DNA from 2 places in the Nocardiopsis valliformis DSM 45023 genome. Region 2 is predicted to be linked to the other one. Evidence: predicted binding sites of a transcription regulator. Region 2 holds the regulator's gene; the other holds the start of a gene.
The links. Region 2 encodes HrcA, which represses chaperone genes, less so after heat shock. Its sites were predicted from a motif close to TTGGCACTCTCNNNNNGAGAGTGCCAA; they were not measured.

Region 1: groL (chaperonin GroEL) is a predicted target of HrcA. The motif match lies at 9,118-9,144, and genes of this name have one in related genera.

Annotation. Positions count from the first base shown of each region.
Region 1 is NZ_ANAZ01000024.1:121,431-136,205, reverse strand. It holds gene D457_RS0121710 (DUF3263 domain-containing protein) at 69-353, opposite strand; gene D457_RS0121705 (S8 family serine peptidase) at 584-1,759, shown strand; gene D457_RS0121700 (GrpB family protein) at 2,168-2,773, shown strand; gene D457_RS0121695 (alpha,alpha-trehalose-phosphate synthase (UDP-forming)) at 2,914-4,350, opposite strand; SAM riboswitch class I at 4,635-4,776, shown strand; gene thrC (threonine synthase) at 4,790-6,049, shown strand; gene D457_RS0121685 (ubiquitin-like small modifier protein 1) at 6,111-6,389, shown strand; gene D457_RS0121680 (PadR family transcriptional regulator) at 6,500-7,084, shown strand; gene D457_RS0121675 (ATP-binding cassette domain-containing protein) at 7,182-8,153, shown strand; gene D457_RS0121670 (ABC transporter permease) at 8,150-8,965, shown strand; gene groL (chaperonin GroEL) at 9,310-10,941, shown strand; gene zwf (glucose-6-phosphate dehydrogenase) at 11,064-12,491, opposite strand; gene D457_RS0121655 (NUDIX hydrolase) at 12,650-13,123, opposite strand; gene D457_RS0121650 (SAM-dependent methyltransferase) at 13,219-13,974, opposite strand; gene D457_RS0121645 (Uma2 family endonuclease) at 14,113-14,715, shown strand; gene D457_RS0121640 (ABC transporter ATP-binding protein) at 14,752-14,775, opposite strand, start outside.
Region 2 is NZ_ANAZ01000004.1:139,397-154,171, forward strand. It holds gene lepA (translation elongation factor 4) at 1-411, shown strand, start outside; gene D457_RS0105230 (sugar ABC transporter permease) at 544-1,449, opposite strand; gene D457_RS0105235 (ABC transporter permease subunit) at 1,446-3,065, opposite strand; gene D457_RS0105240 (sugar ABC transporter substrate-binding protein) at 3,065-4,312, opposite strand; gene D457_RS0105245 (sugar ABC transporter substrate-binding protein) at 4,566-5,795, opposite strand; gene D457_RS0105250 (glycoside hydrolase family 13 protein) at 6,017-7,618, opposite strand; gene D457_RS0105255 (LacI family DNA-binding transcriptional regulator) at 7,715-8,818, shown strand; gene hemW (radical SAM family heme chaperone HemW) at 8,960-10,192, shown strand; gene D457_RS0105265 (DUF4870 domain-containing protein) at 10,327-10,944, opposite strand; gene D457_RS0105270 (DUF4870 domain-containing protein) at 10,975-11,304, opposite strand; gene D457_RS33995 (hypothetical protein) at 11,293-11,619, shown strand; gene D457_RS34000 (hypothetical protein) at 11,731-12,000, shown strand; gene D457_RS0105285 (DUF3097 domain-containing protein) at 12,177-13,025, opposite strand; gene hrcA (heat-inducible transcriptional repressor HrcA) at 13,204-14,217, shown strand; gene dnaJ (molecular chaperone DnaJ) at 14,222-14,775, shown strand, end outside.

The DNA of each region.
Region 1 (14,775 bases), on a different contig from region 2:
CACCTGATGCCGCAACTGGTCCAGGGGCGGGGAACGCGGTTCGGGGAATACGGTTCGCAGAACGCGGGTCAGAGGTGAATGCCCAGCTGGCGCGCGTTGCGTTGGCGTCGGCGGTCGGCGCGCAGGCGGCGCAGACGTTTGACGGTCATGGGATCGAAGGCGAGCGCCTCGGGACGCTCGACCAGGCCGTTGAGTAGTTGGTAGTAACGGGTCGCGGAGAACCCGAACTCGTCACGGATCGCCTGTTCCTTGGAACCCTCGAACTTCCACCACTGGCGTTCGAAGGCGAGGATGCGCTGTTCGCGTTCGGCGAGGGCCGACTGACCGTCTTCGGACGGACCGATATTCGGCATGGGACACCCCCTGGACGGGTCATTGGTTTGTCCGGATCGGCGCGACTCATGCTAGCGACTCGACATGCCGGATGAGGAGCGGAAAATCCAGGACTGGCACCGGGGATACAGTTACCTTTCCTACCCCTCAAGCTACTTGTCCAAGCCTGGATCCTGTGCTCGTGAAAGAATCGCCAGAGTCCGGGGAGGGCCCGGTGCAGCGCTGACCGCAACGTTCGAGGGAGCCTGACGTGCTCGGGGGCAACAGCCGTAACAGGAGACACAAACGCCACGTGCTGGGCGTCGCGGCGGGGGCCTGCGCGGCGCTCACCGTACTGGGGCTGACGGCGGTTCCAGCCGTCGCCGACCAGGAGGACATCCCCGACTTCCGGCCAGAGCAGTGGGCCCTGGAATCCATCGGCGCGCAGGAGGCCTGGGAATCGACCCAGGGCCAAGGCATCACCGTGGCCCTGCTCGGGGTCGACATCGACGAGAACCACCCTGACCTGCGCGACAACGTCGAGGTCGACACCGAGTTCGGCGGGAACGGCAACGACACCGAGCAGGGCACAGCCGCCGGTGCGCTGGTTGCCGGACACGGCCACGGCATGGACGCGGACGGCGGGGTCCTGGGCGTCGTTCCGCTCGCCAAGCTGCTGGTCCTGCCGGGTGACGACGACCTCGCCGGGGCCATCGAATACGCGGTGGACGCGGGCGCCCAGGTCGTCCTGCTGCCGGACGAGGCCGCCGACGACGAGGATCAGTTGGAAGCCACCGCTTCGGCCGCGCGCAGCGGGACCGTGGTCGTCGCCCCGGCCGGCGGTGAGGAGGACCTCAACGTCCTCGCGGTGGGCGGCACGGACGAGGACGGGGAGCTCATCCCGGACTCGCCCGAGGCTTCGTCGATCGACCTCCTCGCACCCGGCGCCGACCTGTACACGGCGGGCGAGGACCAGAGCCAGATCCAGGTGACCGGGACCCCCTACGCGGCCGCGGTGGCCGCGGGGGCGGCCGCGATTCTGAGCGCCGAGTACCCGCAGCTCGACCCGGAACAGATCCGGAGCGCCCTGCTCCAGGGCTCCCAGCAGGGGGCCGAGGGGCTGCCGTCCCTGCACCTGCCCTCCGCCGTCGCCCAGGCTTCGGGCGAGGCGCAGGACATCCCGTTGATCGACGAGGACCTGGTGGAGGAGGACTCCCCGAACGTCCCGGTGTGGATCTGGTTCGCGCTGGTGGGCGTGGTGCTGGTGATCATCGTGCTCGTGCTGGTGCTGTGGGTGCGCCGGACCACCAAGGACCCCTACGGCGTGGCGGCCGAGCGCCGTGAGGAAGAGGAGCAGCTGGCGGCCGAGCGCGCCGAACAGGCCAAGGCCGAGGCCGAGGAGCGTCCTTCGCGGCGCAAGAAGGGCGGCCGCCGCCGCAAGAAGTAACGCGAGAAGGAGAAGGATCGGACCGGACCAGGCACCGATCCGGGCACCGAACCGATCCCGTGGCGCGCCCGAGCCTGCCCAGGCCGGGCGCGCTCCTGCGTGGGCGGGGCTGCCATGGGGGTTGCGGGCAGCAGGAGGCGAGCCGGAGGCGGGCGGGAACGGAAGCTCCCCCGATGCCGACATCAGGCCGCTGGGGAAGACGGAGCCAGGGCGGTCTTCCCGCCTGTGGACAACGCCTTCTCCCGGTTTGCGGGGCCGGGCCGAAGACCTGGCCGCGGCCGGGCCGACCACTGGCTGTCGCGCACTGTCACCCCTGGTCAACGGGGTGTCATGGCGGATGTGCGCGTGCATATGTAAGGCACGCCGTGGGTCTTGACGAGGGCACTCCGGGCGACAAGGCTTTATGGAATGTCGTCCCTCGAAACACCCTCTCTGCCCTCGCGAGGAGAAAAGCGGGTCGGACCCGGCCCCCAGTCACGCAACCTGGTCAACGGACGCGTGCACATCTCCGAGCCCGATCCCAAGTGGCCCTACCTGTTCCGTCAGGAGGACGGCCGGATCCGCGGCGCCCTCGGCGACCGGGTCCTGGCCCTGGACCACGTCGGCTCCACCTCGGTGCCCGGCCTGCCCGCCAAACCCTGCGTCGACCTGCTCCTGGTTGTCGCCGACCCCGCGGACGAACCCGCCTACCTGACCGACCTCGAGAAGGCCGGGTACTCCCTGGTCATCCGGGAGCCCGACTGGTACGAGCACCGGGTCCTCAAGGGGCCCAGCATCAACCTCAACCTGCACGTGTTCGGCCAGGGGTGCGAGGAGATCGACCGCATGCTGTTGTTCCGCGACTACCTCACCGCGGACGCGGGGGCCAGGGAGCGCTACACAGCGGTCAAACGCGAGCTGTCCGAACGCACCTGGGAGAAGATCCAGGACTACGCCGACGCCAAGACCGGCATCGTCAGGGACCTCCTCGCCGAAGCGGAGGTCTGGCGCAGGAAGGGCACCGAGGACAGCTGACCCGGGACCTTCCGATGAGGGACGCGGCGAGAGGGCGTGTCCGCCACCGGACACGCCCCCGCGTCACGCCTGGGTCCAGCCACCCCTGACCCGGGCCCCTGCCTTTTCTGAGCTGTCTTCCTGAGCCGCCTTCCCGGGCGCTAACCCAGCGAACGCAGCTGGTCCTGGAACCAGCGGCGCGGCGGCAGCGCCACCGCCGCCTCCGCCAACCGCTCCCGACGCTTGCGGCGCTCCGGCTCGGGCATCGACAGCGCCTGGTGCAGCGCCTCCGCGGTCTCCACGGTGTCGTAGGGGTTGACCAGCAGCGCGTCCTCACCCAGCTCGTCGGCGGCGCCCGCCTCGCGGGAGAGCACCAGCACGGAGTCGTGCTCGGAGAGCACCGGGCCCTCCTTGGCGACCAGGTTCATCCCGTCCCGGATGGGGTTGACCAGCAGCACGTCCGCCATCTGGAACGAGGCCAGCGAGCGCGGGTAGTCGTCGTTGACCTCCAGGACCAGCGGCGTCCACTCGGGGGTCGAGAACTCCTCGTTGATCTCCTTGGCGGTCCGCAGCACCGACTCCGTGTACTCCCGGTACTCGGGCACGTCGCCCCGGCTCGGGTAGGCGAACGCCAGGTGGGTGACCCGCCCCCGCCACTCCGGATGCGCCCACAGCAGTTCCCGGTACGCCTCCAGACCGCGCACGATGTTCTTGGAAAGCTCGGTGCGGTCCACCCGGACGATCAGCTTGGTGTCGCCCACCACCTCGCGCAGCGTGCTCCTGCGCTCGGCCACGGCGGGCTCCGAGGCGCTCTCCCGGAGGTCGTCCTCGTCCGCGCCCAGGGCGTGGATGCCCACCTCGACGATCCGGCCCCCGTGTTCCACGGTGCGGCGTTCGAGGTCGACGTCGGCGCGCAGGATCTCCGCGCAGCAGCGCAGGAAGGCGTCGGCCCAGCGCGGGCTCAGGAAGCCCAGCCGGTCCGCGCCGAGCATGCCCTCCAACAGCTCCCGGGCCACCTGGGTGGGCAGCATCCGGAAGTACTCCGGCGGCGCCCACGGGGTGTGCGAGAAGTGCGCGATCCGCAGGTCGGGGCGGCGGGCCCGCAGGATGCGCGGCACCAGAGCCAGGTGGTAGTCCTGCACGGCCACCCGGGCGTTGTCGGCGGCCCCGCCCACGATGGCCTCGGCGAAGGCGTTGTTGTAGGCGGTGTAGTCCTCCCAGAGCCCGTGGAACTCCGAGCCGAAGGAGGGCTTGTTCGGGGTGTCGTACATCATGTGCTGCACGAACCACAGGGTCGAGTTGGCCACCCCGGTGTAGGCACCCGCGAAAGTCGTCTCAGGGATGTCCAACATGTGGACACGCATGCCGTCGAGGTCGTGGGCGCTGTCCAGCCGGGCTCCGGGCGCCTCGGCGGCCGCCCGCCGGTCGGCGTCGGACAGGGCGGCGCACACCCAGAGGCTGTCGATCTCGGTGGCGACGGAGATCATCCCCGACACCAGGCCGCCACCGCCGCGGCGGTGCGCCAGGGAGCCGTCGTCGGCGGTGGAGAAGGAGACCGGGCCCCTGTTGGAGGCGATGAGGATCTGAGCCTTGTCCACGTGGTCGTCCTCTCGAGAAGAGCAAGGATGGGAGGGGGTTACGCACTTCTCCTAGGTCTCGCCTTCGGGAGGCGGTCCCAAACCCTCGCGAGGTCAGCCGTGGAGACCGTCACACCAGCGAAACACTGCACGTGCATCGGGGCCCGCTTCGACCTGTGCTGTCTCACGGTGTCTCATTATTTGAGCGGTTTTGTGTAATCCAGGTCACCCAGCGTGGAAAACCGGTCAACACGTCCGTTACAGTGACGGTGCGGGCCCCAAGCGGGCACGCGACAACTTCATATTGCTCATCCAGAGGGGTGGAGGGACCGGCCCTGCGAAGCCCCGGCAACCATCTCGACATGTGGAATCGCGATCACCGCGAACCCGTCGAGGCAGGTGCCAACTCCGGCCTGGGGTCAAGGTGGCCACCAGGGAAGATGAGGGGAGACGCCTCGCTATGGCGATTACCGCCACTGAACCCACCGCTGTCCGCGCCTTCGGTCCCGGAACCGCCCTCTCCTGTCGCGAGTGCGGCGAGCGCTACGAACTCTCACCGATCTTCGCCTGCCAGTTCTGTTTCGGCCCCCTCGAGGTCGCTTACGACTTCGGCGACGTGACCCGCGAGGAGATCGAGAGCGGCCCCAAGAACATCTGGCGCTACCGCTCCCTCCTGCCGGTCCCCACCAACGTGGCCGACCTGCCGAACATGAACCCGGGCCTGACCCCGCTGGTCAGGGCCGACCGCCTCGCCGCCGAACTCGGCCTGAAGTCCCTGCACGTCAAGGACGACTCGGCCAACCCCACGCACTCCTTCAAGGACCGCGTGGTCGCGATCGCCGTCGAGGCCGCCCGTACCTTCGGCTTCACCACCCTGTCCTGCTCCTCCACCGGGAACCTCGCCGGTGCGGTGGGCGCGGCCGCCGCGCGGGCCGGGTTCGACTCGTGCGTGTTCATCCCGGCCGGGTTGGAGGAGGGCAAGGTCGTCATGGCCGCCGTGTACGGCGGCAAGGTCGTCGCCATCGACGGCAACTACGACGACGTCAACCGCTTCTGCTCCGAGCTCATCGGGGACGAGGCCGGCGAGAGCTGGGGCTTCACCAACGTCAACCTGCGGCCCTACTACGCCGAGGGCTCCAAGACGCTGGCCTACGAGATCGCCGAGCAGCTCGGCTGGCGCCTGCCCGAGCAGATCGTCATCCCGATCGCCTCCGGCTCCCAGCTCACCAAGATCGACAAGGGCTTCCAGGAGCTCATCAAGGTCGGTCTGGTCGAGGACCGCCCCTACAAGGTGTTCGGCGCGCAGGCCACCGGCTGCTCCCCGGTCGCCAAGGCCTGGGAGAACGGCCATGACGTGATCCAGCCGGTCAAGCCGGACACCATCGCCAAGTCCCTGGCTATCGGCAACCCGGCGGACGGCCCGTACGTGCTGGACATCGCCACCCGCACCGGCGGCTCGGTCGAGCACGTGGGCGACGACGAGATCGTCGACGCCATCAAGCTGCTGGCCCGCACCGAGGGCATCTTCGCCGAGACCGCGGGCGGGGTGACCACCGGCGTCCTGCGCAAGCTGGTCCGCGAGGGCAAGCTCGACCCCGAGGCCGAGACGGTCATCGTCAACACCGGTGACGGGCTCAAGACCCTCAACGCCGTCGACTCGGGTGTGACCGCCACGATCAAGCCGTCCCTGGCCGCCTTCAAGGCCGAGGGCCTGGTCTGAGCCTGCCCGCGTTCTTCCCACAGCCACTCGCCGCAGCCACATCCCAGGAGACACGAACACCATGAGCGCCAGCGTCCGCGTGCCCACCATCCTGCGCACCTACACCAACGACGCCTCCGAGGTCACCGCCGAGGGGGCCACCCTTGCCGAGGTCCTCGACGACCTCGAGGCCAACCACCCGGGTATCCGGGCCCGCATCCTCGACGACAACGGCAAGGTCCGCCGCTTCGTGAACGTCTACATCGGCGACGAGGACGTCCGCTTCGAGAAGGGTCTGCAGACCGAGGTCAAGGACGGCCAGCAGATCTCGATCATCCCCGCCGTGGCCGGGGGCTGCTGATCGGGCCGCTGATGTGAACCCTGAGGGGCGGGTGCCGTCGGTGCCCGCCCCTCGCGCTGCCCACGGGCCTCGTAACCTGGGAGGGAGATTCTTCCGGGACGAGGGTGGCGATGTCGGCGACGCGGTTGTTGGTGCTCGGAGTGGTGCGCGTCCACGGGCAGGCGCACGGGTACCGGGTAGGTCGTGAGCTCATGGACTGGGGCGCCGAGGAGTGGGCCAACGTGAAGTGGGGCTCGATCTACCACGCGCTGCGCAAGCTCTCCGAACAGGGGAAACTCCGTGAGTTCGTGGCCGAGGGGGAGGTCACCGAACGTACCTCCTACGAGATCACCGATGAGGGGGAGGCCGACTTCCTCCGTCTGTTGCGCGGCGCTCTGAGCCACGGCGGTGACGACCACGCGCTGTTGTGCGCGGGGGTCACCCTCATGCCCTGCCTGCCGCGCGCCGAGGTGATCGAACTCCTGAAGGAGCGGCTCGCCGTCCTGGAGAAGAGCGACGCCGAGGTCGTGTCGGCGATCGACGCCACCGAAGCGGAGTGGGGCAAACCCGCCCACGTGCGCGAGCTCTTCCGGCTGTGGCACTACACGGTCGACGCCGGTGCCGACTGGACCCGGCAGCTGATCGCCTCCTTGGAGACGGGGGAGTACGTCATGGCCGATGACAGCCCTCAAGCCTTCGGTCTGCCTCCGGTCTGACTCCCGGTCTGGCCCTCAGCCATGTATTAAAACTTGAATATCTCCGTGCGGTGGTGCACCCTGGTCCCTGTATTCAAGTTTTAATACGGAGGGGTCGATGATCCACACACGAGAGCTGACCCGGCACTTCCGGGTCGGCAAGGAGACCGTCGAGGCCGTGCGCGGTGTCGACATCGACGTGTCCGAGGGAGAACAGGTCGCGCTGCTCGGACCCAACGGCGCTGGAAAATCCACCACCCTGCGCATGCTCACCACCCTCCTCGATCCCACATCCGGGACGGCCGCCGTCGCCGGGCGCGACGTGCGCACCGAACCCGCCGAGGTGCGGCGCCGGATCGGGTTCGTCGGGCAGGGGCACGGAGCCGGGGAGGATCAGCGGGTCCGCGACGAGCTCTACACCCAGGGCCTCCTCTACGGGCTGGACAGGCGCACCGCGCGTCGCCGCGGTGACGACCTGCTGGAAATGCTCGACCTCGCGTCCGCCGCCGGACGCGAGGTCAGCACGCTCTCCGGGGGGCAGCAGCGCAGGCTCGACATCGCCATGGGACTGGTCCACCGACCCGGACTGCTCTTCCTCGACGAGCCCTCCGCGGGCCTGGACCCGCACAGCCGGGCCAACCTGTGGGAGCACGTCGCACGGTTGCGGGCGGAGTTCGGGACGACGGTCGTACTCACCACCCACTACCTGGACGAGGCCGACTCCGCCGCCGAGCGGGTTCTGGTCATCGACCACGGTCTGCTGATCACCGACGGCACCCCCGACGAACTCAAGGGCCGGGTCTCCGGAGACCTGGTCAGCCTCACCTTCGCCGATCAGGTCCAGGCCAGGGGCGCCGCCGAGGTGGCCGAACGGCTCGCACCCGACGGCGGGGTCGAGGTCCTCGACGGCGCCGGGATCGACCACGAGGTGCGTTTCCGGGTGCCGCGCGGCGACGCCGTCCTGCCGGAGCTGCTCCGCGCGCTCGACGCAACCGACCTCGACCTGAGCACCGTCCAGGTGCAGCGGCCCACCCTGGACGACGTGTTCCTGACCCTGACCGGCCGCAGCCTGCGCGAGGAGGACCAGTGACCGCCGTCGACCGCCGCGAAACCGACCCCGCCGCCTCCGTGCGGACCACCGGAGGGCTCTCCGGGATGCTGCGCGACACCGGAACCGTGTTCGCCCGGCAGATGCGCCCGGTCCTGCACCGGCCGTTCATGATCGTCTTCGGAATGCTCCAGCCGCTGCTGTACCTGGTGCTGTTCGCGCCGCTGCTCACCGGGCTGGCCGGGGCCGAGGGAGAGAATCCGTGGCAGTGGTTCGTGCCCGGCCTGTTCGTGATGCTGTCCCTGTTCACCGCCGGGTTCGCCGGGTTCGGGCTGTTGCCGGAGATGGCCTCGGGGGCGTACGAGCGGATGCTGGCCACCCCCGCCAGCCGGGTGGCGCTGCTGCTCGGCTGGGTTCTGCGCGACCTGGTGATCGTTCTGGCGCAGATGCTGCTGATCCTCGTGCTGGTGCTGCCGTTCGGTTTCCGGACCACCGCGCCGGGGGCCCTCGCGGGTTTCGCGCTGCTGGCCGTGCTCGGGGTCGGGCTGGCCACGCTGTCGTACCTGGCCGCGATGATCGCCAAGCACACCTACGTGTTCGCGCCGATCATCCAGACCGTGATGATGCCGCTGATGCTGCTCTCGGGTGTGCTGCTGCCGATGGAGTTGGCCCCGGGCTGGCTGTACACGCTGTCGCGGTTCAACCCGGTCGCGCACGTGGTGGACGCCGCGCGCGTGCTGTTCGGCGGCGGGGTCTGGGACGGAACGGTCCTGCTCGGCTGGGTGATGGCGGTCGGGATGACGCTGCTGGCACTGGCGGTGGCCGCGCGCTCCATGCGCCGTCTGAGTACTTGACCGGTCCTGGCCACCCGAAGGGGGCTGAGGAGCGTCCGGGCACGTCACCCCGGGGTTCGCCTACTGTTCGCCGAACGCTCAAATCATGACTTGGCGGGATGTTCGCGCAGGTGGAAGGCGTTCCCCGGGGTGTGTAAATCGTGACCACATCGTTTGCACTCTCCATGGGCGAGTGCTAAAAAAGGAAGTGGTTAGCACTCACCATTGCCGAGTGCTAACCGGATCGAGGCTGCGAGACCACGGGCCTCCGGCAGCAGGGTTGCCGGGGAGAACGCGGTCGTCCGTCGCGGGCGCACGCCTCGTCCCATCGCGTATCACCCCGGTCACGGGAGGACTAGAACTCAATGGCAGCAAAACTGATCGCGTTCGACGAGGAGGCCCGTCGCGGCCTCGAGCGTGGTATGAACCAGCTCGCTGACGCCGTCAAGGTCACGCTCGGCCCGAAGGGCCGCAACGTCGTCCTGGAGAAGAAGTGGGGCGCCCCCACGATCACCAACGACGGTGTCTCCATCGCCAAGGAGATCGAGCTCGAGGACCCGTGGGAGAAGATCGGGGCCGAGCTGGTCAAGGAGGTCGCCAAGAAGACGGACGACGTCGCCGGTGACGGTACGACCACCGCCACCGTCCTGGCCCAGGCCCTCGTACGCGAGGGGCTGCGCAACGTCGCCGCCGGCGCCAACCCGATCGGCCTCAAGCGCGGTATCGAAGCCGCCGTGGCCCGCATCAACGAGGAGCTCGGCAACCTCTCGAAGGACGTCGAGACCAAGGAGCAGATCGCCTCCACCGCCTCCATCTCCGCTGGTGACACCCAGATCGGTGAGACCATCGCCGAGGCGATGGACAAGGTCGGCAAGGAAGGCGTCATCACCGTCGAGGAGGGGCAGACCTTCGGGCTCGAGCTGGAGCTCGCCGAGGGCATGCGCTTCGACAAGGGCTACATCTCGCCCTACTTCGCCACCGACCTTGAGCGCATGGAGACGGTCCTTGAGGACCCCTACATCCTCATCGTCAACTCCAAGATCTCCAACAACAACGAGTTCCTGCCCGTTGTCGAGAAGGTCCTGCAGTCCGGCCGTCCGCTGATGGTCATCGCCGAGGACGTCGCCGACGGCGCCCTGCAGACCCTCGTGGTCAACAAGATCCGCGGCACCTTCAAGTCCGTCGCCGTCAAGGCTCCGGGCTTCGGTGACCGCCGCAAGGCCCAGCTCGGCGACATCGCCGTGCTGACCGGCGGCCAGGTCATCACCGAGGAGGTCGGCCTCAAGCTCGAGAACACCGAGCTCGAGCTGTTGGGCCGCGCCCGCAAGGTCGTCGTCACCAAGGACGAGACCACCATCGTCGACGGTGCCGGTGACGCCACCGCCATCGCCGGTCGCGTGAACGAGATCCGCAACGAGATCGAGCGCACCGACTCCGACTACGACCGCGAGAAGCTCCAGGAGCGCCTCGCGCGTCTGGCCGGCGGCGTGGCCGTCATCAAGGCCGGTGCCGCCACCGAGGTGGAGCTCAAGGAGCGCAAGCACCGCATCGAGGACGCCGTCCGCAACGCCAAGGCCGCGGTCGAGGAGGGCATCCTGCCCGGCGGTGGCGTCGCGCTGCTGCAGGCCAGCGTCCCCGCGTTCGCGAAGCTGGAGCTCGAGGGCGACGAGGCCATCGGCGCCGACATCGTTCGTCGCGCCATCGGCGAGCCGCTCAAGCAGATCGCTGCCAACGCCGGCCTCGAGGGCGGCGTCGTGGCGGACCGGGTCAAGAACCTGGAGCCCGGTTTCGGCCTCAACGCCGCCACCGGCGAGTACACCGACCTGTTCAAGGACGGCGTCATCGACCCGACCAAGGTCACCCGTTCCGCTCTGCTGAACGCGTCGTCCATCGCTGGTCTGTTCCTGACCACCGAGGCCGTCATCGCCGACAAGCCGGAGAAGGCGTCGGCTCCGGCCGGCGACCCGACCGGTGGCATGGGCGGCATGGACTTCTAGTCCAAGGCGTCTGAGGTCCGGATACGCGACCTCGCCCGCGACAGCCGGGCGGTCCCCCTCGCGGGGCCGCCCGGTTTCGCTTGTGTCATGGAGGCCTTGTGTCGTGAAGGCACGGCCAGGAGTCAGAGCTCGGAAACGCCGCCCGGCCGGGCCACGTCGGCGAGCGGATGCCAACCCCCGGCTCCCGGGAGCGTCTGCGCGGGTTCCGGCCCGTAGGAGCCGCGCGCATAGGGTTCGGGTTCGGTCGTCAGATCGATCACCGGGTCGACGATCCGCCAGGACTCCTCCACCACGTCGAAGCGCACGAACTGCTCCGGGGCGCCGGCCACAGCCCCGCGCAGCACGTGCTCGTAGGCCTCGTGTCCCTGGCCGAGCTGGTCTTCCACGTCCGCGCCGACTACGAGCCGTGCCGCGGAGCCACTCTCCGCCCCCGGCTCGTTCAGCTGCATCTCGAAGGCGAGCCCCACCGACGGCTCCAGCCGGAACCGGATGAGGTTGGCCGGGCCCGGGTACAGGTCGACCGCGGGGCGTTTGAGTTCGGCCACCACCTCCCACGACGTGAGCGGCATGTTCTTGCCCGAGCGCACATAGAACGGCACCCCCGCCCAGCGAGGGTTGTCCACCCGCATACGAAGCGCGAAGAAGGTCTCCGTGGTGGAGCCGGGCCGGACCCCCTCCGTGTCGAGGTAGCCGTGGTAGCGGCCCCGCACGATGTCGGTCGGCTCGATGGTGCGCACGGCGCGCAGCAGGCGCAGCTTCTCGTCCTTGACCGCCGAGGGGTCGGTTGATACCGGGGCGTCCATGGTGAGTAGGGCGAACAGTTGGAGCAGGTGGTTCTGGAACACGTCCCGCACGGCCCCGGCGGCATCGTAGAAGGAGCCCCGGTCGTCCACCCCGAAGTCCTCGGCCATGGTGATCTGCACGTTGTCCACGAACGCCCGGTTCCACACGGGCTCCACCAGGGTGTTGCCGAAACGCGTCGCCGGCAGTCCGCGGACGGGCTCCTCGCCCAGGAAGTGGTCGACCAGGTAGAGGCTCTCCGTGGGGAAGCAGTCCAGGAGCTCCCGGTGGAGTTCGCGGGCCGAGGCGAGGTCATGGCCGAAGGGCTTCTCCAGGATCAGCCGCGAGTCCCGGTTGAGCCCGGCCTTGGCCAGGGCCTGGGCGACCGTGGTGAACAGGGTGGGCGGGACCGCCAGGTAGAAGGCGGCGAAGGAGTCCGAAGGCAGCGCGTCGGCGATGTCGGCGTAGGTACGGGGATCGTTGAGATCGCCCGTCACCATGGTCATCCGCTCGGTCAGCCCGCGCAGAACCGACTCGTCGACCTCGGCCCTGTGCTCGGAAGGGGTCTGGGCCAGGTGCTCGACGATCGCCTCCCGGGTCCGCTGGCGCAGGGTTTCGGTGTCCCAGTCGGACTTGGCCACCCCCATGATCCGGGTGCGCAGCTCGTCCCTTGCCGCCAGGTGGTAGAGCGCGGGCATGAGGTACTTCTTCGTGAGATCGCCGGTGATCCCGAAGATCACCAGGGTGTCGGCGTCGGGCCCTGTGGTCATGGTGTCCCCTCGTCGCTGGCTGCCGCGCGGACGCCCGGAGGTTCCGCGCACGTTGGCGGGCCTACCCGGCCCGGGCCGCTGCCGCGCCCAAGGGCGGACCAAGAAAGGGTGACCGGGGCGGGCACTGAAAAGACGGGGACTCAGGGGCGGGGACGGGGTCAGCTGATGGAGTCGATCCACTTCCGGACGGCGGCCTTCACCTGCGGGGTGAGGTCGCTCTCGCCGAACCGGTGGGCGGTGAACCAGCGGAAGTCCGTGTGCTCCTCGGAGAGCACCACCGGCGTTCCGTCATGGGGGACCGCGAAGGTGAACTGCCGCTTGCGGATCCCGTTACTGGACACGTAGTCGAACCAGGTCGCGAAGGGGTCCAGGGGAAGCGTCCCAGGTGCTCGGCCAATCTCCTCGCGCAGCTCCCGGGCGAGTCCTTCGAGCAGCCCCTCTCCGGGATCCACCCCTCCGGAGGGGAGGGACTCCGCGCCGGGGAAGGAGGTGTCGTCGTCCCTGCGGCGCAGCAGCAGGATCTCTCCCCCGCCGTTCCGGTGGACGATCGCCCCCGCCGAGAACCGTTCGATCCCCTCGGCGCGGGCCAGAGCGATCAGTTCCTTTTCGTCCTTGGGTTCCGAGAAGCGCATGCGGCGACAGTACCGACCGGCGGGGCCTCCCAGGGCCGGTGGGGCGGGGCGCCCGGCCCCGGTGGAGAACCGGAACCGGGCACTGTTTTCCGGCCTCAGACCCGGATCAGGGTCAGGTAGGCGAATCCCATGATCTCCCTGGCGCCGTGCAGGCGGAAGCGCCGGTGCCCGTCCGCGCGGGCGCGGATCTCGTCAGCTCCGGGATCGTCCGGGTTTTCCAGGAGCCAGTCCTCCCAGCCCTTGGCGTTCCCGTTCTCCATGACGTCCCACTCGTCCACGGTCACCTCCTCCACCGCGTAGAGCCGGAAGCCGTGGGAGAGCGCGAAGTCCACGAGCTCGGGCAGCGAACGGTACTGGTCGCGGGGGACGACCTCCATCGCCGCCATCTCCGCGTCCGTGGGCGGCCGCTTCCAGAAGCACTCCCCGAACAACGCCCTGCCGCCGGGTTTGGTCAGGTCGGCCAGAGCTTCCAGCGCGTTGGCGGTGTGCACCACGGGATCACCGCCCCACACATGCGCGGAACCCACGTTGAACACCACGTCCGCGGGCTCGCCCTTCCACTCTCCGGCGTCTCCGACCACCAACTCGACCCGGTCGGCCAGCCCGCGCTCCTTCGCGTTGTCCTGGCCGTGCCGGATGTTGGCCTCACCGCGGTCGATCCCGAACCCGGTCGCGCCGGGTTCGGTGGCCAGCGTACGCAGCAGCAGCTCGGCCCAGCCGCAGCCGACGTCCACGACGTGGCGGCCCTCCAACGGGCCGAGCGAGCGGATCAGCCGAACGGCCCGCTCATCGGAGAGCGGGCCGTTGAAGTCGAGGTCGCGGTACATCGGGGGAATCTCGGGGGTCGTCATCCGAGCAGGTTCGCCGACGGCGGCCCGAACTGTCCAATGCTTTTCCCAGGGAGCGGAGTTATTCTGCGAAGTGTCGGGTGGACGGGTGCGTGAGGCGCTAGGTTCCTGTCCGGAGGTGCGAGGGAGATGAGTCTGACGATGACGGAGACCGCTCCGGCGACGGGGATGTCGCGATGGGACTACGTCCTGGGCACCTGGAAGAACCTGGACGTGCCCGACGGCTGGCGGGCTGAGATCGTCGATGACAACGGAGTCATGCTCGTGGCGCCCCCATCGGACCCCCACAACATCATCGCGGATCGAGTGAACCGCGCGTTGCTTCGAACTGTGCCTGATGACTGGGGGGTTTACCAGACACTGGGTATTCAGCTGCCGGTTGTCGAGCGGCTGTACGTGCCGGACCTGGTAATCATGCCGGAGTCCGTGGTCCTCGATCCCGCAAAGACACCCTGTCCGGCGGACGAAGCCGAGCTCGCGGTGGAGATCGTGTCCAGGAGCAGCATGGACACCGACCGTAAAAAGAAGCTCTGGGGTTACGCGCACGGTCCTGTCCCGCTCTACCTCCTGGTCGACGCCTGGGACGAGAACGGTCCCTCCGTCACCCTGTACGAGCAGCCGGGCAACGGTCGCTATAACCAGGCCACCACGGTGGAATTCGGGGACAAGATCCGCCTGCCTGAGCCCTTCGACCTGGAGATCGACACCTCCCGGTTCCCCGGGCCGGACGAGTGGCGTTCCTGAGCGCCACCGGTCCGGCCCTGATGCGGGACTGCGGGATCAGTTGCCGCCATGCCAGGTCTG
Region 2 (14,775 bases):
TACGAGCCCATCGGCGAACTGCAGGCCGACCTGGTCAAGGTCGACATCCTCCTCCAGGGTGAGGCGGTCGACGCGTTCTCCGCGATCGTCCACAAGGAGAAGGCCTACCCCTACGGCGTCGAGATGACCAAGAAGCTGCGCGAGCTCATCCCGCGGCAGCAGTTCGAGGTGCCCATCCAGGCCGCCATCGGTGCCCGAGTCATCGCCCGTGAGAACATCCGCGCTATCCGCAAGGACGTGCTCTCCAAGTGCTACGGCGGCGACATCAGCCGTAAGCGCAAGCTGCTGGAGAAGCAGAAGGAGGGCAAGAAGCGGATGAAGATGGTCGGCCGGGTCGAGGTACCCCAGGAGGCCTTCATCTCCGCGCTGTCCACCGACACCAGCGGTGCCGAGGACAAAAAGAAGAAGTAGTCGCGTCCGGCCCGGCGGGCACACCGTCACCCGGGCCGCCACCCGGACCCCAGCCGGGCTGGTACACGACGAAGGAGGGGTGCCCCCTACGGGAGCGCCCCTCCTTGCGTGGGCCTCGTGTATCCGGCGGACCTAGCCCTTGACCGCTCCGGCGGTCAGGCCGTCGCTGATGTAGCGCTGGAGGAACCAGAACACGATCAGCGTCGGCAGGGACAGCATGATGGCGCCCACCGCGAACATCCCGAAGTTGGCGTTGCGCTGCGAGGCCACCAGTTGGTAGAGCCCCAGCCCCAACGTCTTGGCGTCGGTGTCCCGCAGGAACACGCTCGCCATCAGGAACTCGTTGATGGTGGAGATGAACACCAGCAGTGCCACGATCGCCAGTACCGGGGTCACCAGCGGCAGCATGATTCGGAAGAACACCTGCGCGTGCGTGGCGCCGTCGATCTGCGCGGACTCGTCCAGCTCCTTCGGCACGGTGTCGAAGAAGCCCTTCATCAGCCACGTGTTGATGCTCAGCGCACCGCCCAGATAGACCAGCAGCAGACCCCAGCGGGTGTCGAAGCCGATCGCTGGGTAGAGCTCCCCGATGTTGGAGAACATCAGGTAGATCGCCACGATCGCCAGGAACTGCGGGAACATCTGGATGATGAGCAGGCCGATCAGGCCCACCCGACGACCCTTGAACCGCATCCGGCTGAAGGCGTAGGCCGCCAGTGCCGAGAGCAGCACCGTCACCGCCGCGTTGGTGAGCGCGAAGAACAGCGAGTTCGCGTACCAGGTGGTGAACGGCGTGTTCTGGAACAGGTCCTGGGCGTTGGCCAGACTCGCTCCGGTCGGCCACAGCTGTGAGCTGCTCAGGGTGCCGACTGGGTTAAGCGCGGCCGAGACCACGAACAGCACGGGGAAGACCGCGAAGGCCGCGACCACCCACATGACCACGTGTCGCCAGCCCAGGCGCTGTGCCCACAGTGCGAACCGGGTGGCGCCGCTGCGCCGGTAGGGCGTGCGCACCGCGTCAGGAACGGTAGCCGTCATCGGTCCACCTCCTTGAGTGCCTTGCTCCGGCTCAGACTGACGATGGAGATCACCGAGACGATCAGGAAGATCATCACCGACAGCGCCGCCGCGTACCCGTACTGGGCCGTGGCCTCGCTGAAGGCCAGCCGGTAGGTGTAGGTGATGAGCAGGTCCGTGCCGCCGGCCGTCGGGTTGTCCGGTGAGAACGGGCCGCCCCTGGTGATCAGCCACACCGCGTTGAAGTTGTTGAAGTTGAACGCGAACGTGGCGATGAGGATCGGAGTCATGGCGACCATCAGCAGCGGCAGGGTGACGTGCCGGAAGGCCTGCCACGGTCCCGCGCCGTCGATCTGCGCGGCCTGACCCAGCTCACGCGGGATGGCCTGCAGAGCACCGGTGGCCACCAGGAACATGTACGGGTAGCCCAGCCACACATTGGTGAGGATGACCGCCGCCCGCGCCGTCCACACGTCGCCCAACCAGTCGACCTGGAGTCCGAGCATCCGGTTGAACAGCCCGAAGTCGGTGTTGAACATGTCCCGCCACAGCAGGTACATGGCCAGCGAGCTCATGGCGTACGGCAGGATCACCAGGATGCGGTAGAAGGTCTTGCCGCGCATCCTGGGCACGTGCAGGGTCATGGCGACCGCCAGGCCCACCACGAAGACCAGACCGGTAACGGCCACCGCGAAGGTGATGTTCCACAGCAGGATGCCGAAGAACGAGCTGGCGAAGGTTGGGTTGAGCAGGAAGCGGGCGAAGTTGTCGAGCCCGACGTTGACCTGCCAGCCCTGGGCCAGCCGCTGTCCGTCCTCGTTGTAGAAGGCACCGCGGTCGTTGTCGGCCGTGTAGACCTCGCCGGTCTCGGTGTCGGTGATGCAGTCGCAGGCCTCGTCGTAGACCCGGATGGCGCTGCCCTCGAAAGCGCTGGACAGGCCGCTGGAGCGGATTCCGGCGCCGTCCCGAGTGGGGACCGCGAACTCCTGGAGCTCGTCGCTGCGCGCGTTCACCTCGGCAGGTGAAAGGAGCGTGTACCCGAACGCGTCGGTCACCTTCCCTGCCTGGTCGACGTCGGCGCCGCCGAGCTCGCTCAGTCCCTCATCGGTGCCCGCGTAGGCGTTGCCCTCGGAGTCGGTGAGCAGGAAGACCAACTCGCCGGTGTCGGGGTCGCCGGTGGTGGCCACGGTCAGGACGTATTCGGGGGAGTCGGGGTCGCGGGTGACCGAGAACGCCTCGATGGCGGCGATCGCCCGGTCCTTGTCGCCCCGGTGACCGTCACTGAGGTTGGTGACCGAGGTGCTCATCGTGTAGAGCACCGGGATGATCTGAAAGGCCAGGAGGAAGACCACACCCGGTACGAGGTACTTCGCCGGGACGGTGCGCTTGGACAGGTAGACGTAGTAGACCAGGCCGACCACCGCGACGACCAGGCCGATGCCCCACCAGTTCCCAGCCACGTAAAGCGGCAGGACCGCCCACACACCGAAGGCGGTGAACAGGCTGAGCAGAGCGATCTTGACGAGTTGCCCGACGATCGACCCGTTGGCGGCGAACCGCCCCCCGGGCAGCGGTGGACGGGCGGGCGCCCCCTGGGAGGGGGCACCCGCACTGTCGGGGCTGGAGGAGGCCACCACTACTCGCCGATCTGCTCGGCGATGGTGTTGTGGGCGGCCTCCATGGCCTCGCGGACGTCGTTGCCCGCGATGGCCTGGGCCTGGGCCTGGCCCAGCGGCTCCCAGGTCTCACCCATCTCGGGGATGGACGGCATCGGCATGCCCTCGGCACCGGCCTCGGCGATCGCCGCGATGTTGGGGTCGTCGGCGGAGACGGACTCCAGGGCCTCGGTCTGCACCGGGGTGCGCGGGTCGGCCTCGTAGAGGCTGAGGATGAAGTCGGTGGAGGTGACGTAGTTGGTCACGAACTCCTGGGCCAGGGCGCTGTTGGCGCTGCCCTCGGTGACGAAGAACGCCTGGTAGCCGATGTAGGGGCTGGCCGGGTTCTCGCCCTCGAAGCCCGGGATGGGGCTGATCTCGAAGTCGATGCCCGCCTCGTTGGCGTCACCGATGTTCCACGGACCGGCGATGAAGAAGGGCGCCTCCTCCTCGTAGAAGAGGTTGGCGTCGTTCTCGGTGTCGATGGAGCGGCGCAGCACCCCTTCGCCGTCCTCGCCGTACTCGGCGATCTTCTCCATGGCTGCGATGGACTCGTCCGAGCCCACGCCCAGGTCCGAGGGGTCCCAGGTGCCGGTGTCGTCCTGGCCGAACAGGTAGCCGCCCGCGGAGGTGAACAGCGCGTTCATCCGGAAGGGCTCGCCCTCCTGGCCCACGGCCATGGCCAGGACCTCGCTGGTGTCGCCCGCATCCTTGAGCTCGGTGCCGACCTCGACGAGCTCCTCGAACGTTTCCGGGGCGTCCGGGACCAGGTCCGTATTGCGCATCAGGAAGATGTTTTCCTGCGAGTACGGGACACCGAAGAGCTGTCCGTCGAAGGAGAGCGCCTCGATGGCGGTCTCGTCCACGCCGCCGGCCTGGTCGCCGGTCAACTCGACCGGGGTGACGGCGCCGTTGCGGACCAGGTTGCCGGTCCAGTCGTGAGCGCCGATGAAGACGTCGGGCGCGTTACCGGCCTGGTGGGCGTTGAGCAGGTCGCCCTGGATGTCGTCGAAGGCCAGGCCCTGGACGTCCACCTCGATGCCGTTGGCCTCGGCGAACTCGGCGGCCGCCCCCTGGATGGCGTCGGCGCGCTCGGGGTCGGACCAGATGACGAGCGTGCCCTCTGCGGTGCCCTCGTCGCCTCCGTCCGAGTCGTCGCTGTTGCACGCTGTCGCCATAAGGGCGATCGCGGCGATACCGGCGACCGCTGACGCGCTGCGGGATCTCATGGTGTCTTCCTTCCGGGAGGACTGATCGGAGGTGCTGTGCATGCGGTCCACCGGCGGAACCGGGTCCGTTGCGGGCATGCTTGGTGATGTGACGTTAGCAATAACTTGCAGCCTTTGAAAGGCTTTGCAGTCGCTGTGGATAAAGATGTGGAAACACCCCGGAAACGGAAAGGTGTTCCCTCCCGAAGGGTGCCAACTCCGTCGCGCTGGGTAATAAAAACGTGGTCGTTTGACGCTCGCCCCGGTGGCGGAGCTACTCTCCGAAGCCCTCGACGATCAGCCGCTCGGCCTCGGCCAACGCCTCGGCGGGGTCCGCGCCACCGATGATGTCCGCGCTGGCCTGCGAGAACGGGCTCCAGACCAGTTCCATCTCGGGGATCGCGGGCATCGGCAGCCCACCCTCGCCCGCACGCTGGAAGGCCTCCAGGTTCGGGTCCTGGTCGGTCACCATCTGCAACGCCTCGTCCAGGGCAGGCACGCGCGGGTCCGCCTCGTGCAGGATCACCGAGAGCTCGGGGTCGTCCAGGATCGCCTGGGCGAGGCTCTGCCCAAGATCCGGGTCGCTGGCCCCGGAAGCCACGTAGAACGCCTGCACACCGATCAGCGGGCGGGCCTTGGCTCTCTCCGCGAACGAGGGCACCGGGTCCACCGCGAACGGTACGCCCTCCTCCTGGGCCGAGGCCACACTCCACGGGCCGCTGACCAGGAATGGAGCCTGTCCGGAGGTGAACAGGGAAGTCGCGTTGGCCGAGTCGGTGGACCGGTTCAGCACCCCTGAGCCCTCCTCCCCGAGCTCGGCCAGCAGCTCGAAGGCGGCGATCGACTCCGGCGCGGCCACACCCAGGTCCGTGGGATCGGGGTCGCCCGAGGCGTCCTCGCCGAACAGGTAACCGCCGGCCGAGGTGAAGAAGGGGTGTATGTGGTAGGCGTCGCCCTCCGCGCCCACCTGAATGCTCAGCGCCTGGCTGGCCGAACCCGAGTCCACCAGGTCCGTGCCGGTCTCCAGCATGTCCTCCAGCGAGGTCGGTGCCTCCGGGGCCAGGTCCGTGTTGCGGAACAGCGCCAGGTTCTCGGTGGCGTAGGGAACTCCGTAGACCTTGCCCTCGTAGCTGACCGCTTCCACGGCACCGGGTGAGAACAGGTCGGTGTCCCCGGACTCCAGCCCGACCGGCACGATCGCCCCGGCGGCGGCCAGCTCACCGGTCCAGTCGTGCGGTCCCACGAGCAGGTCCGGGCCCAGCCCGGTGGCGTGCGAGCTCAGGAAGCTGGCGCGCAGCTCCTCGTGGTCCACGACGATCACCTCCACCGGGCGGTTGGCGTCGCGGGCGAAGGCCTCGGCGAAGGTCCGCATGGCCTGGGCGCGGTCCTCGTCGGCCCAGATGGTCAGCGGAATCGACGAGTACTCGTCGACCTCGTCGGCGGCGGAGCAGGCGGTCAGGGCGAGCACCAGACCCACCGAGCACAGGGAAAGTCGTGACCTCATGGCGGTCTCCAGGGGTGACTGGCGGGGCCCGGGCTAACGGGCGGGAGGGTGCCCCGCGGATGAAGAGGAAAGGGAAGAGGGAGGCAGGCGAAAGGGTGAAGAAGAGGAGCCGCGCGTAGGCGCGGGCTCAGGCGTGAGCGTGCGCCTGTGCAGGAACGCGCAGGCGGGTGCGGGTGCCGGACGGCCTGCGGGCCGCCCGGCACCCGGAACTCAGCGCCGGATCAGGCGCGCAGCCACACCGAGGTCTCGGCGGGCAGCGACAGCGTGCCACCGGACAACTCGGCGCCCGGGCCGCTGGCCACCAGGACCTCACCGGAGGCGGACAGCTCGACCGCCGCGTCGGTCAGGTTCACCGCGACCCGCACACCCGGCTCACGCTCGAAGTACAGAACGCCCTCCGGGGAGTCCAGCCAGCTCATCGAGCCGTCGCCCAGGGCGTCCAGCTCGCGGCGCAGACCGAGCGCGGTGGTGTACAGCTCCAGCGTCGAACCCTGAACCCCGCGCTGGGCGGAGCGCGCCAGGCCCGCCCACGCCTCGGGGACCGGCAGCCACGGCGTGGTGCCCTCGGGGCCGAAGCCAAACGGCGCGGCCTGACCCTCCCACGGCAGCGGCACGCGGCAGCCGTCGCGGCCGCGCTCGGTGCGGCCCGAGCGCTCCCACGTGGGGTCCTGAAGGGACTCCTCCGGCAGGTCGGTGACCTCGGGAAGGCCCAACTCCTCGCCCTGGTAGAGGTAGACCGAACCGGGCAGGCCCAGCATCAGCAGGGTGGCCGCACGCGCCCGGCGCAGCCCCTGCTCGCCGCCGCCAAAGCGGGTGACGTGCCGGGTGACGTCGTGGTTGGACAGCACCCACGTGGTGGTCGCGCCCACGGCGCCGTTGGCGGCCAGCGAACCGTCGATCACCTCACGCAGTCGCGCGGCGTCCCACGGCGCGGTGAGGTACTCGAAGTTGAACGCCTGGTGCAGCTCGTCCGGGCGCAGGTAGCGCGCCACCCGCTCGGCGTCCTCCACCCAGGCCTCGGCCACCATCGTCCGGTCGCCCGGGTACTCGGCGGCGATGCGCGACCAGCGGCGGTAGATCTCGTGCACGCCGTCCTGGTCGAAGTAGGGCAGCGAGGTGCTGCCGTCGAGCAGATCGGCCTTGGCGTTGGGGTCGATGTCGGGCAGGGCCGGGTCCTTGACCATGCCGTGCGCCACGTCGATCCGGAACCCGTCCACGCCCCGGTCCAGCCAGAAACGCAGGACGTCGTCGAACTCATCGTGCACCTCCTGGTTGGTCCAGTCGAAGTCGGGCTGCTCAGCGTCGAACAGGTGCAGGTACCACTGCTCGGGGGTGCCGTCCTCGGTCTTGAGGCGGGTCCAGGCCGGGCCGCCGAAGATCGAGTTCCAGTTGTTGGGCGGCTCGTCGCCGCTCTCACCCTTGCCGTCCCGGAAGATGTACCGGGCGCGGGCGGCGCTGCCCGGCTCGGCTGCCACGGCCTCGCGGAACCAGCGGTGCGCGGAGGAGGAGTGGTTGGGGACCACGTCGATGATCATCCGGATGCCCAGCTCGTGGGCGGTCGCCAGGAGGGCGTCGAAGTCCTCCAGGGTGCCGAAGCGGGGGTCGACGTCGCGGTAGTCGGCGACGTCGTAACCCCCGTCGGCCAGCGGCGAGACGTAGAAGGGGGTGAGCCAGATCGCGTCCACGCCGAGCTCGGCCAGGTGCGGGAGGCGTTCACGGATGCCCGCCAGGTCGCCCTCCCCGTCCCCGTTGGAGTCGGCGAAGCTGCGCACGTAGATCTGGTAGATGGCGGCCTCGCGCCACCAGTGCGACTGGTGCTTCATCTGCGGGGGTCCTTCCGGGTCGCGTCTGCAAGTTCTTGCGCAAGATTACCGCCAACTTTCATCCCTGTGACGGTAATCTCGACTAGAGTTGTCCGCATGGGTCCACGACTTGCCGACATAGCGCGGCACGCAGGCGTCAGCGAGGCAACCGTCTCGCGGGTGCTCAATGACAAGCCCGGCGTCGGCAGCGACACCCGCAAAGCCGTCCTGACCGCGCTCGACGTGCTCGGATACGAGCGCCCCGCCCGACTGCGGCAGCGCTCCGCCGGGCTGGTCGGCATGGTGATCCCCGAACTCGACAACCCGGTCTTCCCGATGTTCGCCCAGGCGGCGGAGGGGGCCCTGGCCCAGCGCGGGTACACCCCGGTGCTGTGCACCCAGACCCCGGGCGGGATAACCGAAGACGAGTACGTGGAACTCCTCCTGGAGCGCAACGTCTCCGGCATCCTCTTCGTCTCCGGCAAGCACGCCGACACCACGGCCTCGCACGAGCGCTACCAGACCCTGGTCTCCCGCCGCCTGCCGATCGTGCTCGTCAACGGCTACACCGAGTCCATCCCCGCGGCCTTCATCTCCGCCGACGACCGCGAGGCCGGACGCCTGGCCGTCAACCACCTGGTCGCCCTCGGCCACACCCGCATCGGCTTCACCAGCGGCCCCGAACGCTACGTCCCGGTCCGCCGCAAGCTGGAGGGCTTCCACCAGGCGCTGGCCGAGCACAGCCTGGACGGCGACGGCCTCGTCGAACTCTCCCTGTTCGGCGTGGAGGGCGGCCACGCCGCCGCGGTCCGCCTCATCGAACGCGGCGTCACCGCGATGGTCTGCGGCTCCGACATCATGGCGCTGGGCGCCATCCGCGCGGCCCGCCAGCGCGGCCTGCGCGTCCCCCAGGACTTCTCCGTGGTCGGCTACGACGACTCCCAGCTCATCGCCTTCACCGACCCGCCCCTGACCACCGTCCGCCAGCCGGTCAACGCCATGGCCATGGCCGCCGCCCGCGCCCTGTGTGACGAGATCGCCGGACACCCCGTCTCCCACGCCGAGTACGTCTTCGACCCCGAACTGGTCGTACGCGGCTCCACCGCCGCCGCCCCGACCGCCCCCGCCGTCTCCGTGCCCGGACCGGTCACCCCCGAGGCCCGCGTGAACAGCCCCGCCCCGCCGCGCCGCGACCCCCAGGAAGCTGCCCAGGGCCGCTGAGCCCCGGAACCCGCACGTACGAGCACTGGGGTGCGCGCTGCGCGCACGCACCCCTGGGTCGGAGAGGTCCTTCGCCGAACCGGACCGCGACCTCCCGTCACCCGTGCCAGGGCACATCGCCGGGTCGGCGACACTGGAGACATGCCATCCGTAGCCCTCGACGGCGAACCCGTGCCCCGGACCGGGGAACTTCCTGAACCCTCGCTCGCCCAGATGGGGGAGCGCCCGCTCGGGTTCTACGTCCACGTGCCCTTCTGCGTCACCCGCTGCGGCTACTGCGACTTCAACACCTACACCGCCGACGAACTCGTCTCCCGCGACGGCACCGCCACCGCCTCCCGCGAGACCTACGCGGAGCAGGCCGCTGCCGAGGTCGCACTGGCCGACCGGGTCCTGATCGGCGACCGTCCCCGCGTCAGCACCGTCTTCGTCGGCGGCGGCACACCCACACTCCTGTCACCTGAGGACCTCGGCCGCGTTCTCGGTGAGATCCGCGACCGCTTCGGGCTCACCCCCGACGCCGAGATCACCACCGAGGCCAACCCCGAGACCGTCGACCCCGACTACCTCGCCCGCCTGCGCGCGGCCGGGTTCACCCGGGTCTCCTTCGGCATGCAGAGCGCCCAGCCGCACGTGCTTAGGATCCTGGAGCGCGGCCACACCCCGGGACGCCCCGAAAAGTGCGTGACCTGGGCGCGCGAGGCCGGTTTCGAGCACGTCAACCTCGACCTCATCTACGGCACCCCGGGAGAGAGCGACCAGGACTGGGCGGCCTCCCTGGAAGCCGCGATCGGTGCCGGACCCGACCACGTCTCCGCCTACTCCCTGATCGTCGAGGACGGCACCCGGCTGGCCGCGCGCGTCCGGCGGGGCGAACTCACCGAACCCGACGACGACGCCATGGCCGACCGCTACCTCATGGCCGACGAGGCCCTGGCCGAGGCCGGGTACACCCCCTACGAGGTGTCCAACTGGGCCCGCAGCACCGAGGGCCGCAGCGCGCACAACATGCTCTACTGGACCGGCGGCCACTGGTGGGGGGTCGGCCCGGGCGCCCATAGCCACGTGGGCGGAACCCGCTGGTGGAATGTCAAGCACCCGGCCGCCTACGCCGCCCGCCTGGCCGCGGGGGACAGCCCGGCCCAGGCCCGTGAGGTTCTCACCGAGGCCGAACGCCGCTTCGAACGCGTCCTGCTCGAACTGCGGGTGGACGGCGGCTGCCCGCTGGACCTGCTGGACGCCCACGGGCTGTCCGCGGCCGAACGCCTGGTCGGCGAAGGGCTCCTGGACGCGCGGGCGCACGCCGAGGGCCGCGCGGCGCTGACCCGGCGGGGGCGGCTGCTCGCCGACGCCGTGGTCCGCGACCTCACCTGAGACACCTGAGACGCCCCGGGGCGAGACCCGGGGCGACCCGAGCCGTCCCGGGCAGAGAGCACAGGGAAGACGGACACGACGAAGGGGCCCGGCGCGATGCCGGACCCCTTCGGTGTCGATCGCGGGGATCGGTGTTACTTGATCCAGCTGACGTTGAACGGGTAGCGGTACCACTCGCCCTTGTTGGCAGCCATGGCCCCCAGGATGCCGAAGACGACCGCGCACACCCAGAGCGCCACGTGAATGAGCCCGCCGATGAGGATGAAGTACAGCACCATCGAGATCAGGTAGCCGATCAGCAGCAGGATCTGGAAGTTCAGCGCCTGCGCGGCCTGGTCGCGGACGAACGGCGACTCGTCCTTCTTGATCAGGTACAGGACCAGCGGCCCGAGGACGCTGAAGAGGATGCCGCTCAGGTGGCTGAGCAGACCCATCGTCCGCTCGTCCTGGTTCGGCTGCCCCGTGACCGCGGAGGAGTCGCCGAAGCCGGGGCCGGGCGCGTAGCCGCCGGGCTGCCCGGGGTAACCGCCCTGGCCGTGAGGAACACCGTAGCCGCCGGGCTGCCCGGGCTGGGGCTGCCCGTAACCGCCCTGACCGGGGTAACCGCCCTGGCCGGGGTAGCCCCCCTGACCGGGGTAACCGCCCTGCTGAGGGTCGGCCGGGGGCGGGTAGCCGCCGGACGGACCCTGGTTGGGCTGCTGGCCGCCCTGGTCGTAGGGATCATCCGGGTTCGGGTTGTTCTGATAGGACATGACGATTCCTCGGTGTCGGGGGACTCGGTTCTACTTCAGGAGCCGGATACTCGCCGGATAGCGGTACCAGGTTCCCTTGTTCGCTCCTGATGCTCCTATGACGCCGAAGACGATGGAAAGGATCCATACGAGGGCGATGAGCAGGTAACCGATCCAGGAGAGGTTGGGGAAGAAGATACCCAGACCGAAGAAAGCCACGCCGGCGAACACGTACGGGATGAGCATGGTGATCTGGAAGTTCGCCGCTTCTGACGCGTGGTGGCGGACGAACTGTGACTGGTTCCGCTTGGCGAAGTAGATCGCCAGCGGCGGGATCCAGCCCAGGCAGGCGATGACGAAGCCGGACAGGTGGGCCAGCATCGCGACCAGAATGTCGTTGCCGCCACCCGGCGCCTGCGGCTGCGGCTGTTGGCCGAAACCGGCCTGCGCACCGCCGGGCTGTCCGTAGGCCCCGGGCTGGCCGAACTGCGGCTGCTGGGCCTGCACCGGCTGGCCGTACTGCTGTTGTCCGGGCTGGGGCTGCTGGCCGTACTGCTGGCCGTAATCAGGCTGCTGTTGTCCGGGCTGGGGCTGTACCGGCTGCTGACCGTACCCCGGCTGTGCGCCGCTGGGCTGACCGTAGGGCTGCTGGGGTTGCTGCGGCTGCGCGGGCTGCTGCTGGGGCTGACCGCCTGAGGGCTGGCCCCACGCGGGCTGAGCGCCACTCTGCTGACCGTACTGCTGCTGGGGCTGCTGGCCGTAACCGGGCTGTGCGCCGCTGGGCTGACCGTAGGGCTGCTGGGGCTGTTGTCCGTACCCGGGCTGCTGCGGCTGGCCGTACGGCTGTTGTCCGGGCTGCTGCCCCGGCTGTGGCTGCTGCGGCTGAGCCTGCGGTTGGCCAGGCTGTCCCTGCTGCTGGCCGTAACCCGGCTGCGGCTGCTGCGGCTGCTGAGCCTGGCCGGGATCCTGCTGCGGCGGGTACTGCTGCCCCGGCGGGTACTGCTGCCCCGGCTCTTCGTCAGGGGACGGGGGACTGGACGGGGTCTCGCTCATGCTCTTCCTTGGCTCCGCTGTTGAGGGGCGTGTGATGTGCTGCCCGAACCGGTCGGGCCGTACCGACGACCGCGGAGGGCCGGAGGCTGTCGTTGTGTCCGCCGGAAACCGGCAAAGGGGACCACGGGGATCCGAGGCTCGCTCGTCAGACGACGCGATGGGGCAATCCTAGTGTTCCGCGCACCGGGAGACCGATGCCCTCAGAGCTCCGCGAGTTCCGTGTCGTGCGGGCCCGTGACAAAGTCGATGAGCTCCTCGACCCGCCCCAGCAGCGAGGGCTCGAGATCGCCGTAGCCGCGGACCGAACCCAGGATGCGGCGCCAGGCCTCACCCGTCTCCACCCGCCAGCCCAGGGCGTCCACGACACCCTCCTTCCACGGCAGGCCCCGAGGCACCTCGGGCCAGGCCCCGATCCCCACCGCACGCGGCCGCACCGCCTGCCAGACGTCCACGTAGGGGTGCCCGACCACCAGCACGTCCGAACCCCGGACGCGCTCCGCGATCCGGCTTTCTTTGGACCCCGGCACCAGGTGGTCCACCAGGACCCCCAGACGGCGCCCCGGCCCGGGTGAGAACTCCGCCACAACGGCCGGGAGGTCGTCGATCCCCTCGAGGAACTCCACGGCCACGCCCTCCACCCGCAGATCGTGGCCCCAGACCTTCTCGACCAGCTCGGCGTCGTGGGCGCCCTCCACGTAGATCCGGCTCTCCCGGGCGGTGCGCGCCCGCGCGTCGGTCACCGCGATCGATCCCGAAGCGCTGCGCACGGGTCCTTGGGGGGCGGCGGCCGGACGAACCAGCGTCACCGGCTCCCCGTCCACCAGGAAGGCGGCCGGGCCCAGCTCGAACACCCGGCGGCGGCCGTCCCGGTCCTCCAGGGTCACCGCGGCCTTGTCCCAGGACACCACGGCACCGCAGAACGTCTCGTCGGCGTCCTCCACGACCAGGTCGCGGGTGAGGGGTATCTCGCGTACCGCACCCTTCTTGGGCCGTCGCCAGTCTCCCGCCAGAACGTCGCGGCCGTAACGGCCGGTTCCCTTGGTAACCACGGTGGTGCAGTCTACCGATGAAGGCGGCCCCGCGCCCGGTACCGGGTGGCGCACGTCGCCGGTCCCCTCGGGAAGAAGCGGTCACCGTGCCCGTGTTACTACTTGCTGGTAGCCGTGCGGGTTTGCGGCCGGGCATAGAATTAGCACTGAGGACCTTGGAGTGCCAGGAGGTGGCGAGTTGCTGGATGAGCGCAAGCTCGCGGTCCTGCGTGCCGTCGTCGAGGATTTCGTCAACACCAATGAACCCGTGGGTTCACGGGCGTTGGCCGACCGGCACCCCCTCGGTGTCTCCCCGGCGACCATCCGCAACGACATGGTCGCCCTGGAGGAGGACGGGTACATCCACCAACCGCACACCAGTGCGGGACGGGTGCCCACCGACAAGGGCTACCGGCTCTTCGTCGACCGCCTCTCCTCGGTCAAGCCGCTCTCGGCGGCCGAACGGCGCGCCATCGAGTCCTTCCTCGGCGGCGCCGTGGACCTGGACGAGATCGTCGCCCGCACGGTACGGCTGCTCGCGCAGCTCACCCGGCAGGTCGCGATCGTCCAGTACCCGTCGCTGACCCGCTCGTCGGTCCAGCACGTGGAACTGGTGCCCCTCGGCAGCCAGCGCATCATGATGGTCGTCATCACCAACACCGGGCGGGTCGAGCAGCGCGTCATCGACGGACTGGGAACGGTCAGCGAGAACGCGGTCAACGACCTGCGCGGCATGCTCAACCGGGCCATCGCCGGAAAGCACCTCGGAGATGTCCCGGACGCGGTGGAGGACCTGCCCGCGCAGGTCGCGCCGGAGGACCGCCCGGTCGCGGTAGCGGTCCTGTCGGTCCTGTTGGAGAGCCTCGTCGAGCGGCACGAGGAGAAGATCGTCCTGGCAGGCACCGCGAACCTCGCGGCCGTCGACTTCGCGGCGAGCCTGCGGGACGTGCTCGAAGCACTGGAAGAGAACATGGTCCTCATCCGTTTGCTTGGTGAGGCGAAGGACCCCTCGATGCTCACAGTGCGCATCGGCGCGGAGAATTTCCACGAAGGCCTTCGGTCCACTTCCATCGTGTCGGCCGACTACGGTGTGGGAAACCAGTCGCTGGCCAAGATCGGTGTGGTGGGACCCACCCGTATGGACTACCCAGGGACAATGGGCGCCGTCCGTGCGGTGGCTCGGTATGTCGGACAGATTTTGGCAGGACAGTAACTCAGTGGCCAGAGACTATTACCAGGTTCTCGGGGTGCGTCGCGACGCGTCCAAGGACGAGATCAAGAAGGCGTACCGGAGGCTCGCGCGCGAGCTCCACCCGGACATCAACCCGGACCCCGCTACCCAGGATCGCTTCAAGGAAGTGACCCAGGCCTACGAGGTCCTCTCCGACGAGAACAAGCGTCGGATGTTCGACATGGGTCAGGACCCCTACGCCCCCGGCGGCGGAGGCGGCGCCGGAGGGTTCGGCGGCGCGGGCGGGTTCGCCTTTGACGACATCATGAACGCCTTCTTCGGCGGCGGCCAGCCCGGCGGGCGTGGCCCCCGGGAGCGGGTTCGGCGCGGACGCAGCATCAAGATCCGCATCGAACTTGACCTCGTCGAGACCGCGTTCGGGGTCAGCAAGGAGATCACCTTCCCGACCGCCATCCTGTGCGACACCTGCCAGGGTGAGGGCACCGCGGCCGGTTCGCACCGGAGCACCTGCGAGATGTGCCACGGCCAGGGTGAGGTCTCCCAGGTCACGCGCTCCTTCCTCGGACAGGTCATGACCTC